Regions from separate parts of the Alicyclobacillus fodiniaquatilis genome, predicted to be linked through region 2. Evidence: riboswitches for the same ligand, from Rfam matches in the RefSeq annotation. Region 2 holds a riboswitch; the other holds the start of a gene.
What was found. A riboswitch is a leader RNA that binds a small molecule or an ion and turns the genes downstream of it on or off. The one in region 2 is predicted to bind fluoride.
Positions count from the first base shown of each region.

Region 1: another riboswitch for fluoride. It lies ahead of ACFSB2_RS06835 (cation:proton antiporter); the one in region 2 lies ahead of ACFSB2_RS24745 (sigma-70 family RNA polymerase sigma factor).

Region 1 covers NZ_JBHUCX010000020.1:81,477-89,772, forward strand. The annotation lists partial or broken gene ACFSB2_RS06810 (cysteine desulfurase family protein) at 1-1,101, opposite strand, end outside; gene ACFSB2_RS06815 (hypothetical protein) at 1,216-1,362, opposite strand; gene nadB (L-aspartate oxidase) at 1,363-2,931, shown strand; gene nadC (carboxylating nicotinate-nucleotide diphosphorylase) at 2,885-3,715, shown strand; gene nadA (quinolinate synthase NadA) at 3,728-4,831, shown strand; fluoride riboswitch at 5,038-5,102, shown strand; gene ACFSB2_RS06835 (cation:proton antiporter) at 5,323-6,648, shown strand; gene ylbJ (sporulation integral membrane protein YlbJ) at 6,726-7,997, opposite strand; gene ACFSB2_RS06845 (nucleotide pyrophosphohydrolase) at 8,150-8,296, shown strand, end outside.
Region 2 covers NZ_JBHUCX010000099.1:206,389-211,908, reverse strand. The annotation lists gene ACFSB2_RS24760 (PaaI family thioesterase) at 1-276, opposite strand, end outside; gene ACFSB2_RS24755 (glutamate synthase-related protein) at 388-1,971, opposite strand; gene eno (phosphopyruvate hydratase) at 2,069-3,355, opposite strand; fluoride riboswitch at 3,460-3,523, opposite strand; fluoride riboswitch at 4,029-4,089, shown strand; gene ACFSB2_RS24745 (sigma-70 family RNA polymerase sigma factor) at 4,143-5,006, shown strand; gene ACFSB2_RS24740 (DUF190 domain-containing protein) at 5,153-5,520, opposite strand, start outside.

The DNA of each region.
Region 1 (8,296 bases), on a different contig from region 2:
GGTCGTCGTCCTGCCCAGGGAAATCCGCAGACTCTCTACTGCCACCTCACGTGATTTGCCCATCGCCAACAACACATATGAGGGTTCATTTTCTGTCGAACTGCAGGCGGATCCACTCGATGTCGCGAAGCCCAACCTGTCCAGTTCCAGCATCAGCGCCTGGCCTTCAATTTGGTCAATGCTGATATTCAGACATGTCGGCAGTGTTTTCGTCGCGTGGCCGTTCAACTTGCATCCGGGAATGCTGTTTTGCAACTGAGAGAGCAGACGCTCGCGCAACGGATGGAGCCGTTCGGCAAAAGCCGGCTGTTCTTCACTGGCCAACGTAGCTGCTTTAGCAAAAGCCACAATGCCAGGGACATTTTGCGTTCCAGAACGAATGGCGCGCTCCTGACCGCCGCCGTGCAAGATAGGGTCTAGGCGCGTGCCTGTGCGCACATACAGCGCAGCAATGCCTTTGGGCCCTCCGATTTTATGCGCATTGAGCGTGAGCAAATCCACTTGCAGTTGCGCCACGTCGAGCGGAATCTTGCCGTACGTCTGCACAGCGTCCGTGTGCAACAGGACACCCTTTGCACGCGTGATGGCGCCGATTGCCTCAATCGGCTGGATGGTCCCGACGACATTGTTCGCGTGCATGACGCTGACCAGCACCGTGCTGCCTTTGATGGCCGCCTGAATAAACGCCGGAGCTACAAGTCCCGCCTCATCGACAGGCGCATAGGTGACTTCGAACCCTTCCTGTTCCAATGCCCGACAAGTATGGAGAACAGAAGGATGTTCGATCCCGCTTGTAATGATGTGATTCCCTTTGCCCAATCGCCTCATGCGCCTTGCAGCGCCGATGACGGCCATATTGTTGGCCTCGGTCCCACTACCAGTAAAAACGATTTCCGTCTCGTTCGCACCGATGGAACGCGCAACGGAAGCGCGCGCTTCCTCCAGCGCATATTTCGCCAAGTGGCCAAATTGGTGCAGGCTGTTGGGATTGCCAAACACATCGCGCGAAAATTGATGCAGCAAGTCCCACACTTCTTCGCGCATCGGCGTGGTCGCAGCGTGATCGAAATATTTTAATGTGTCGATGATGATACACCTCATTCCCTAAGACTAATGGTGCCGAGCAGTGTACTCGGGAGAATCGATTAAACATATGAATACAATCAGTATATACAGGTGTATTGACAGTAATCAATGCACGACTAATAATGGTAACTAGACCGTCATACGTGATGCTTCCCGCACCAGCAGCATCACGAGGCTGCCAGTCAATCGAGGCATCGCGTATGGCGCGGCATCAAAGTCTTGCATGATTTTCAAGTTAGTGATCTCAATCAGGCTGAAGAAAAGAAGGCTTGCCATATGTGGAATCGCTTGAACACGGACTTTGTCGTCATCGGATCAGGCATTGCTGGGCTGACACTCTCGCTACTGGCCGCAGAACACGGCCGTGTTTCGCTGATTACAAAGGGGGAACTCGGAGACGGCAACAGTCGGCTCGCGCAAGGCGGCATCGCGGCGGTCCTTGGCGCAGATGATGAACCTCATCTGCACAAGACCGATACGCTGCGAACAGGGCAGGGGTTGTGTGTCGACGAAGTCGTCCAAGTGATTGTTGAACAAGCGCCAGCGATGATTCAGTTTTTACAAGATATCGGTGTGCAATTTGATCACAACGATACAGGACAACTGCAATTGGGCCGCGAAGGTGCGCACAGTCGCAATCGCATCGTGCACAGCGGTGGAGATCAGACTGGCAAAGCGACCATGGACGTCCTGTTGGCATGTGTACACGCCCACAAAAACATCCAGATTTACGAGCGCACGTACGCCTGTGAACTGGTTGTGGAAAATGGGGAATGCACAGGGCTGCTTGCTGTCGATGCTTCAAATGCGCAAATGTGGTTCTGCGCCAACAGCGTTGTCCTCGCCACTGGCGGTTTAGGCCAATTGTATAAATATACCACCAACGACGTAAACGCGACAGGGGATGGCTATGCGCTGGCATACCGCGCAGGCGCCAAACTGCGGGATATGGAATTTGTCCAGTTCCATCCGACTGGACTCAAGAGCGAGACAAACCCGGTCCCCCTGGTATCCGAAGCGGTGCGCGGCGAAGGCGCGCGGTTGGTCAACGCGCAACAAGTGCCATTTATGGCGAAATATCATCCCTGGGCAGACCTGGCGGGGCGCGATGTCGTGGCCAAGGCGGTCTACCAAGAGATGAGCCTTGGCCGTGACGTCTATCTGGACGCCCGCATGATTGAAAAGTTTGAACAGCGGTTTCCGACCATTTATCAATTTTGCCGCGCGCGTGGGATCAATCCAAGCACGGATTGCATTCCGATTGTGCCCGTGGCGCACTACACGATGGGTGGCATTTTGACAGACGTGGCAGGACAGACGTCCATTTTGCGCTTATTCGCCATCGGGGAAGTCGCGTCGAGCGGTTTGCATGGCGCCAACCGCCTGGCTAGCAATTCCTTATTGGAAGGCCTGGTGATGGCGAAAAAAGCCGTCGAACGGATGGTGCAATTGCCACGACTGCAAGGCCGTCAAACCGACAGGGCCGCTGGTCAAATTGCGCCGCACACATGGGATAGGTCAGCGTCCCTTTCATTGCGACAGCGCGTCCAGGATTTGATGTGGACACATGTCGGTATCACGCGCAATCAGGAACAACTCGCGTTGGCAGAAGAGACGCTGTCCGCTTGGTTAAAGAAAGCAGCAGTGCAACCAGGACCAGATGTCAATCTGCTGACGACGGCCTTGCTCGTCGTGCGAGCGGCGCTGTGGCGTCAAGAAAGCAGGGGCGCACATTATCGAACAGATTTCCCGGATGTCTCACCAGCCTTTGAAACGCATTTCATTCAGGAGGGGACACATGAATCCGTTAGCAATACGCCAATTCTTGCAGCAAGCACTTCTTGAAGACGTCGGCATCCACGATGTGACCACAGAATTGATTTTCGATCCGTCCGCGACGATGCAAGGCATCTTCCTAGCGAAGGCCGACGGCCGCATCGCTGGCTTGGAAGTCGTGGAGGAAACGTTCAAGTTGATGGCACCTTCACTCGAATTTGAGTGCATGGTGCAAGACGGCGCCGACGTCACACCAGGAACCGTACTCGCCAGCGTCCAAGGCAGCGCTCGCGCGATTCTGTCCGCCGAACGAGTGGCTTTGAACATGGTGCAGCGCATGTCCGGCATCGCCACCGAAACGCGCAATGTGTGCAGGCTGATAGCGGGATCGAACACGCAAATTGTGGATACCCGCAAGACAGTGCCTGGTCTGCGCTTGTTCGACAAATATGCGGTGACCGTCGGCGGTGGGCGGAATCACCGTTTTGGCTTATACGATGCGGTGCTGATTAAGGACAATCACATTGCGGCGGCAGGTTCTTTGACGCTGGCAGTGGAGCGCGTGAAGCGCGGCCTTGGCCATTTGGTCAAAATTGAAGTGGAGACCGACACGCTTGAGCAGGTCGAGGAAGCCTTGGCCGCGCAAGTGGACGTGATAATGCTCGACAACATGACGCCAGCGCAAGTGACCGAGGCGGTCAAGCTGGTGGGCGGACGTGCTGTGACAGAAGCGTCCGGCGGCATTACGCCAGCCAACGTCGCCAGTTATGGCAGCACAGGCGTAGACGCCATTTCCCTGGGGTGGTTGACCCACTCTGTCAAAGCACTCGATATCAGCTTGGATGTACGATAAGGAGGTTGATGGATGATGGCTGTAGATATGCTCAGATTGCCGGATCAAATTGATGAAACCTATGCCAATCTGACGCCAGAAGCGTTGGATAGCCGGATCATGGCTGCAAAAGCAGCTCTCGGCAAGTCGCTCGTCGTGTTGGGGCACCACTATCAACGGGACGATGTCATCATGTACGCTGACTATCGCGGAGATTCGCTGCAACTTGCGCGCATTGCGGCAGAACTGCCTGACGCCAAGTACATCGTCTTTTGCGGCGTCCACTTTATGGCGGAGACAGCGGACATTCTATCGGCACCAACGCAAAAGGTCATTTTGCCGGATCTGCGTGCTGGCTGCTCAATGGCGGATATGGCCGATGCCCACCAAATCGAAGAATGCTGGCAAGTCATCACCGACCGGTTTGGCGAATCTATCATCCCCGTGACGTACGTCAACTCCACAGCGGCCATCAAGTCGTTTGTGGGCAAACACGGTGGCTTGACCATCACTTCGTCCAACGCCAAACGGGTTTTTGAGTACGCACTGGCGCAGCGAGAGCGAATTTTGTTCTTGCCCGATCAACACCTGGGGAGAAATACGGCTGTGGGATTGGGGATTGATCTGTCGGATCTGACGGTCTACAACCCGCACGAGATGGCGCTCTATTTCCCGCACGGTGAGGGCGATTCGCGCGTGATTCTGTGGCAGGGACACTGTTCTGTGCACCAGCGGTTCGAACCGCGCCACGTTGAGCGCATTCGCCAAAAATATCCGGGTATTCGCGTGCTCGTCCATCCGGAGTGCATGTATGAAACCGTACAATTGGCTGATGAATTTGGTTCGACCGATTACATCATCAAAGCGGTGGCCAAAGCGCCGCCAGGCACAAAGTGGGCGATTGGCACCGAACACAATTTGGTCAATCGCTTGGCGCAAGAGCACCCTGAACAATTCATTGTCTCGGTCAATGAAATGGTGTGTCCGTGTCTGACCATGAATCGAATTGATCGACCACACTTGCTTTCAGCGCTGGAAAATCTCCTAGCTGGTGAGACAACAAATGTGATTGAGGTGGCCCCTGATATCGCAGAGTGGAGCAAAGTGGCCATCCAGCGGATGCTGGATATCTCTTGAGCTTCTTTTGCGGCGTCTAGTTTTCAGCCCATCGCACATAGATGGAACTTTTGACTTGAAACCGAGCCATGCATGATGCCTCCCAGTACCAGCAGACGTGAAAATGGGGGCATCGCGCATGGGGCGCACTACATACCGGTTTCATGTGCGGAATAGGCTTTCAGCGGTGACCGGTGTCGATTTTTTGTCTATAATGGCAGCATCAATTCCATATTGGTGATGGAGCTCACCACGAAGCGCCTCTGCGGAGGATGATGGCCCCTACGAATCGATGTCGATTTGTCAGGGGTCATTTTTGTTTGTTCTTTCACTTTGGTGTGCACACTTCTTGGCAAAAGGCCGTCCGCTAGGGGACATCTGTTGAATTTATCGCCCAAGCACCCGTGGATGCTTGTTCCTAGTAGGTTTCTGTCTTGGACAGATTTCTCCCCGCTACATAAAGTAACGTACGTTTGCCTGCAGGCACGAATATGGGGAGAGGGGCATAAGGAGTGTTTACGCTAGCATCTGGGGATTTGGCACGCTTTCTGTTTGGCATGGTGCTGCTGTTGGCAGCGGCAAACCTATTCGGCTATATCGCCGAAAGATTATCCATCCCGCGCGTCATCGGGGAGGTAGTCGGGGGATTGATTCTCGGCCCAACCTGTTTGGGTGCGCTTTTTCCAAGCGCGTTCCATTGGCTCTATCTCGGATTTTCATCAGAGAGCAACCTATTTGGCCTGATATACTACATTGGCGAGCTTCTGCTGTTATACAATGCAGGCTTAAAGTTTCAAGCGAGGTTTGCCAAAGCGGATGTGAAAACAGGCATCGCCATCATCATCGGATCGACCGTGATTCCGTTCATTGTGGGTTGGCTGTCCACATATCTGTTCGATCCGAATCAATTTTTGGGACCGGATCACAGCGTTATCGCTTTGAAAATCATCGTCGCCATCTCCATCGCGGTGACATCCATTCCCGTCATTTCAAAGATCTTTGCCGATCTCGGCATCATGCACTCGCGCTTTGCCAAGATCATCATCGCCATTGCCGGTGTGCACGACTTGATTTTGTGGGTGTCGCTGGCCATTGCATCCGGTATCGTCTCATCAACTCAAGGTGGCATCAACACCTGGGTGGTCTCGAAGAGCCTGATTGTGACATTCGCTTTTCTGCTTGTCTGTATCGTCGTTGTCCCTTGGTTGCTCAGACGAATCACCTCAAAACGGGGGAATTTCTTGTTTCGCGCCTCGTTTCTGGGTTACTTCTTGGTCATCCTGTTCGCATTGTCAGACATTGCAGGCTATCTGAAAGTGGATGTGATGTACGGTGCCATTCTCGCTGGCATCGCGACAAAGTTCAGTTTGCCCACACCACTGTTTCAGCGTCTGGAAAAGAGCATACAGGGCATATCCTTTGCATTTTTCATCCCGCTTTACTTTGCCATCATCGGCATGCAACTGGATTTGGCCAAGAACTTCAGTTTCGGGTTCTTTATTCTCTACCTGATTTTTGCCACCATTGTGCAAAGTGTCGTCGTCTACTACACTTGTCGCATCATTAAAACCGACAAACTGACCAGTCTCAACTTTGCGGCGTCCATGAATGCGCGCGGCGGACCCGGCATTGTCCTCTCTTCAACCGCGTATGCGCTTGGCATCATCAATCAAAACTTCTTCGCCATCCTGGTGATGTTGGCTTTGGTCACTTCCTGGATGGCCGGTGGTTGGCTGCGGTACGTGCTCAAAAAGGGCAAGCGTCTCATGCCCGGCGACGAAAACCTCGTGATTCAAAAGGCACAGGAGGAAGTACTGTTTGATGCTGCTGGTGATTAGGCGACCAGAATCATGCAGGCTGTCCCATTTGAGCGCCCTATGCGCAATGACGGGGACAGCCTCGATGTTGTCTATTCTCACTTGAGACGCGTGTGAAAGGCGATGACTCGGATGCGGCGAAACATGCCTAGGCCAAGCGCAAGAACAACCATACCAGCGAGGGCGATCAACCAGAACGACAAGCTGGAAGAGGCGACATGCCAGAACGATTGACCACTGCCTGCACGCCCAACAGCTGTCATCACAGGCATATGCGCAAATGCGGCGGCGGCTGCATGGCCCATGCCCAATTGATAGAAGATGACTGTGACCACAGCGGCAAAGGCGGCTTGCAAGAACCGCGCGATGACATAGGGCGTCATGCGGATGTCCGTGTTTGTGAGCACGCTTGCCACCTGTGCGTGTACCGCCAACCCACTCCAACCAATGATGGCGCTGACCAAGGCCAATTTTTGCAGCATTGGGGCAGACACCACCGCGGTTTGTGCACTGCCGACATCCAGTTCAAGTAACCCCGCGATGGTGGGGTTCACCAAGCCATTGTTGATGTGGAACAGATGGTAGACAGCAGCGATGGGCCAGCCGATGACTTTCATCATCCCACTTAAATGCATCACCTGAATCAACACTGCAAAAAACACAATAAATCCACAGATCATCAGCAAGGTCTGCATCGATTCGGTGACAGCGTTGCCGAGCAGTTTGCCAAATGGCCGACCATCCTCTTCACGCGCCTTGAGCAGTTCCCGATAAGCGCGCACGAGAATAAAATCGCGGCGCTCTTCATTGGCGCGTGCTTTGACCTCGGCAATGTGCGTCGGGTCTTTGCGCCCCCACCATTTAAATACAAAGCCGACCAAAAACGCGGAAATGTAGTGGGCAATGGCGAGCAATCCACCGACAGCAGGGGACTTAAACATCCCGACGGCAACCGAACCAAACATGAACAGCGGATCCGCCGTGTTTGTAAACGCTAAAAGTCGTTCACCCTCAACCCTTGTACACTGTTTGGTTTCCCGAAACCGCGCCGTGATGACCGCGTCCATCGGAAATCCTGCTGCCAACCCCATGGAAAGTGCAAACGCGCCCACGCCTGGCACACTGAACAAGGGTCGCATCAGGGGTTCCAGCAATACGCCCAATCCACGTACAATTCCCAAGCCTAACAGAATTTCTGATAGAACAAAAAAAGGTAGCAGGGCAGGGAAGACGCTCCTCCAAAATAGTTTTAAGCCTGACATACCGGCCGCAAAACCCTGTTCCGGGTATACAACCAACGCGATGGTAAAGATGGCGGCGGCTGTCGCGAGGAACAGGGTGGACCAGTGGCTCTTTCTGCCTCGGCTCAAGCTCTTCACTCCTTTTTTCAACTAAACTACTGTACGAGCTGGTCCACAATTGTCCATACATCATATGCCGGGGCCTGTCTTTTATGTTTGGCTCAAGCTCCATCATGTCCGCTATAATGAGAAGAGCTATAAAGATAAAGGAGCGTTTCCCCGTGGATTTAGAAGCCGTACAACAACGTGTAGACGACTATATCGGCCAATTTAAAGAAGGTTACTTTCACCCGATGACATTGGTTGTTCGACTCTCCGAAGAATTGGGCGAATTGGCGCGCGAGATCAATCACAGCTATGGAGAGAAA
Region 2 (5,520 bases):
GTCGACAATAAACGTCGTTTCCGCCATGGCCGTGTCAATAAACGCAGTCATTAACCCACCATGTAAAATTCCATACCGATTCAGCAACTCGTTGTAGACCTTCATATGGTATACATATTTTCCGTTCACTTCTCCCTGGCTGGAAAATCCCATCAATTCTTGCACAAAGGCCAGGGAAGTGTGGTATGTCGCTTTTTTGGCGACAATGAGTTCATAAATCGATTGAAGTTCACTTTGCGGCAGGGATTCAAGCTCTTTTACAATGTCATCTATCATCAACGATTCTCCTAGCATTTTAGACTTTGAGCATTTCACAAATCAAAAGTACGATGTCAAGAGATGTCAAGTTCGCTGCCAACATGCTGGGATATATCACAATACGTAAATTTAGCTGATCTCCTCTGCCGATGATTTTGATGCGCCCACACTTGGATAGGGAAACAATTCCGATACACGTACCGTCCGCCCATATTCATTTTTAAAAACGACGTGCTCTCGCCTCAATTCCCGTGGGCTGTTCAAACCACAAGCTGCTGCCAAGGCAAACACACTCTCTCGCATCTGTAAAATATAATTCATCACGCGCCAACGTTTTTCGCTAGGAACCAACGCAGATTGGAATTTTGGATCCGTTGTCGTCACCCCGGTTGGGCACTTTCCTGTATGACACTGCATGGCCATGATACAGCCGTTCGCCATCATGAACCCCCGCGCTGAGTTGACACAATCAGCCCCCAAAGCAAGCGCAATGGCCACTTTATCAGGTGTGATCAATTTCCCCGCAGCAAAGATTTTCATTTTGTCCCGGATTCCGTATTGTCTTGCCATGTCATCCAAGAGTAAAAGCGCAGTGTACAACGGCAGCCCCATTCCGTCCGCCATAGATTTGAAAGTTGCGCCTGAACCGCCTTCACTCCCATCTACTGTTAGAAAATCAGGGTATATGTCCAACTTGAGCATCATTTCGAAAAAATTTTCGATTCTGCCACCATCGCCAATGGTGATCTTGATACCAACGGGTTTTCCACCTTTCAACTGCAATTGTTTCACAAATCGCAATGCATCGGCCTCGTTTTTGAGAAAAGGAAATCGATTCGGCGAATTGACCGTTTGGCCAATCGGCACTTTGCGGACCGCAGCAATTTTGTGATTGACTTTAGCGCCTTCCAAATGACCACCACGAATTTTTGCGCCCTGATGAAACTTCAATTCAAACGCTTTAATATTTTGTTCTAAGGCTTTTTTCTGGAATTCTTCAAATGAAAAATGGCCGTTTTCATCACGAAATCCAAACATGCCAGGACCGATTTGGGCGATGATGTCCACCCCTGTCGCCAGATGTTCAGGCGCCACGCCACCTTCCCCAGTATTCATCCACGATCCGCCCGCCATCAATGCACCGCTTCCCGTCGACTCGATGTAATGCTCCCCCACCGCTCCGTACGAAGTCGCTGATACGCCAAACATCCCTTTGACAATCCACGGGTATTGGAGATTTTGTCCGATGACAAGGGCCTCCGCATCGTCATACAGCCATCGCTGCGCCTGATCCTCGATCATTTTTTCATGGCGTGTAAACAGCCCTTCACGAATGATTTTGTATTTGTGTCCTTCAACCTGTACGCGGTTATCCACGCGCAGTTCTTCCACCAGTTTCGGGAATAAATCATTCGACAAATAGAACCCAGGTTCATCATAATTGCGTTTGCCGCCAAAACTGATTAAATCGCTTCGATACTTCGACGCAAACACAACCGCCAGAAAATCACTTCTGGAAAATGGCTTTCCAGACGTATCATCATCAAACCAGTACTGACGAAATTCCGGCCCGAGTTTCTCCAGAAGATAGCGCATCCATCCCAAATAGGGGTGAGCCCGCACGACAGAATGTTGGGGTTTCTTTGACAAGATATACAGGTATCCAAACAAGGATGCTGGCGAAATGACCAGAATGACGAGCAGCACAATCATTAAAACAAACGAAATCGATGCCAAATCATTTCCGCCTTTCCACACGCATATCAAATACCAGGCGAGCCTGATTCGCCCGGTATTTCATTTCAATCCGTCATGAAAACCGATATAACCCAGTCGCCAATTGTAAATCCGGCAATTCTTCTGCCAGTCTGATTAATTGGTTATACTTTTCGATGCGTTCCCCTCTTGCTGGTGCACCTGATTTCATTTGCCTCGCGTTGGTCGCCACGGCTAAATCGGCAATAAAAGTATCGGTCGTCTCACCGGAGCGATGCGACATCACCGTTTTGTACCCAGCGTCCGCAGCCATTTTCATGGTGCGAACCGTCTCAGTCAACGTGCCAATCTGATTTGGTTTAATCAAAATGGCGTCAGCAATCCCCTGTTGGATTCCCTGTGCAAAAATGCGTGGATTTGTCACAAATATGTCATCGCCCAGACACTGAACCCGCACCTTTTTTAAAGCATTCGTCAAACGCGGCCAAGCATCCCAATCATCCTCTGCAAGGCCATCTTCGATGGATACAATCGGGAATTTATTGATCAATTGAACACAATACTCGATCATATCGTCAGACGACCAATCATGCCCCTCAAGATGATATTTTCCATTCGCATAAAAATCGTTTGCGGCAAAATCCAGCCCAATGGAGATGTCCTGGCCTGGTTGATAACCGGCTGCAAGAATGGCCTCGCACAATATTTGTAATGCCGCTTCGTTCGTCGCAAGTTTCGGCGCAAATCCACCTTCGTCCCCCACCGAAATGCGATGTCCCTGGCGCGCCAGCAAATCCTTTAAAGCGTGGTACGTCTCTGCACCCATTTGAATCGCTTGAGAGATTTTGGTCGCTCCATGCGGAACGAGCTTAAACTCCTGAACAGAAATGCCTGAGTCTGCATGCTTGCCACCATTGATGACGTTCATCATGGGAATCGGAAGTGTGAGATCATCCAAGTGATGCCCAGCAAATTCCGCTAGGTGCACAACCAAATGGACATTTTTATACTTTGCAGCAGCACGGGCAGTGGCAAGCGAGACACCCAGTATGGCGTTGGCGCCCAAGCGCTGTTTGTTATCCGTGCCATCCAATTGAATCAAGGCATCGTCTATTGCCGCTTGGTCTAAAGCACTCATCCCCCGAATTGAGTGCAATATATCTTGTTGTACATGTTCTACAACCTTTAAAACCCCTTTGCCACGATACCGCCCTTCATCCTCATCCCTAAGCTCATAGGCTTCGTTGCGTCCGGTAGATTTCCCGGATGGCACGGATGCCCTACCCATACATCCATTTTCCAAAACGACATCTACTTCAACGGTCGGAAATCCTCTGGAATCCAAAATTTCACGAGCTTTTAACTGCGCTATTTTACTCAATTGTCTCTCTCCTCTGGCACTACTTATTTGTTTTTGACTTGCAAAGACGACAGATGGCTCCCTTGAACAACCCCTAGAAAAAAACAGACTCCTACCAGAAATGTATTCTGGTAGGAGTCATCAGCTGGGCTGCCAGCGGTTTTGGCGAACTCCATCGCCTATATACAGAAATTCATGTGATATACGAACCCTGATTCAATCGTCGGTCTCGTTTACCTCATGATGTTTGTGCACAATATGGGTGTAGTCAAATCCATGAGAACAGTGTGTGCAATGAACACGAACAACATACTCCCCGATTGGCGCTTGAATATGATTCACATTCCCACAGTGTGGACAGGTGGAATCAAATTCCCAGTGTGTCTTTGTCATTGTGTCATCCCTTTCCTCGAAAGTAAAGTTCACTTTCCTTTCTCATCAATTCACGCCTCCCCATAAAATAGAGCACAGGATATGAGGTCGATCTCAATGCTTATCAGGAAGCCAGTGACGTTTTAACATACTTTAGTCACTTGTGCAAAAACATATCTGTTCTGATTTCGAATCGCGATGTATCCCTGTCTAATTTGTAGGCTGTAATATGAATGTCACAACCCTTTACAGAATTTTTGCAATCGATTCCATAACAGTTGCATGACAGAGATCTAAGCGCGTATAATCCGATATAGCAGATAATCGAATAGGTGATGGAGCTCACCACAACCGCCCTTTGGGCTAATGGCTCCTGCGAACTCGTGTCGCAGGAGCCATTTTTTATTTTATTATCACGTCTACGGAGTGATCGCAGATGCCCAATTTGAATAATCAGGAAAGCAATACCAGTATAAACAGTGTGCTCACTTCTTACTTAGAACAAATTGGAAAGAAAAAATTGCTCGACAATGAAGAAGAAATTCAAATCGGTGCACAAATTCAGCAAGGCGACGACGAAGCCCAAAGAAGGTTGATTGAAGCGAATTTGCGCCTAGTTGTCAGCATTGCAAAAAAATACACGAACCGTGGTTTGGACATGGAAGACCTAATTCAAGAAGGGAACCTTGGGCTACTCACTGCAGCAAAAAAATTCAACGTCAAAAAAGGGTGCCGCTTCAGCACGTATGCAACATGGTGGATTCGTCAGTCCATCACGCGCGCGCTTGCGGACAAATCGAAAATGATCCGCATTCCTGTCTATGCTTATGGAAAAATGATTAAAGTGAATAATCTTACCAACAAACTGTTGAGTGAATCCGGTCAACCGCCAACGGCAGAAGACCTTGCAGAACATCTAGCCGTGCCGTCTGAAACTGTGCAGATTCTGCAAAATATGCTCGCTGAGCCAACATCTCTTGAAACGCCCTATGGAGATGAAGGAAATTTCCTGCTCAAGGATTTTATACAAGATACCAAATCACAATCCGTTGAACAAACCAGCCTGGAAAAGGACAGACAACGAGAAATTAACGCGATCTTATCTACATTGTCCTCCAGAGAGGAAAAAGTGTTGCAGTTGCGTTTTGGCCTGAACGGAGAGGAGCCGAAAAGCTTTGAGGAAACCGGTCTATTCTTTGGCTTGACACGTGAGCGAATCCGCCAGATTCAAGCTGAAGCGATCAAAAAATTACGGGAATCATTTGGCGATGATTTGCGATTGTTGTTCAACTCGGATTGACATTACTTTTTCGCCGCAAGGATTTGCGGAAGTGTTGAATCATGCGTTCAAGGCCCAACGCGATAAGAGAGACGAGTGAACTCGTCCCCCTTCGCTCCAACCTTTTCGACCAAATGCGCACCATGTTCAACTCGATTTAAAAGAGTTCAATCTTTTTTATGGTCACCTGGCTCGATGGAGACAACTTCGCCCCTGAGAATAATCGCTGGGCCAGATGCGCATGCAAGGAGTGGTTTTATATGTTGCAAAACAGCGTCCACCTTGTCCGCTTCCAATGCGGCTTCAACAAGCACCGGGGCATGCGCCGCAAACTCAAAAACCGTCGATTTGCGCATGACATGATCAGCGCCAAATCCTTCAATGGCGCTCTGCACACTGACCCATAGCACATCTAATTTTTTGAAGGCAAGTACCAGTGCATGGTATAAGGGTTTTTTATCATATTGGTCTTCCTCTTTCATATATACCTTCAGTACAGTGCCGTCTCCCATGATTGAGTCCCCCTCTAACTGTT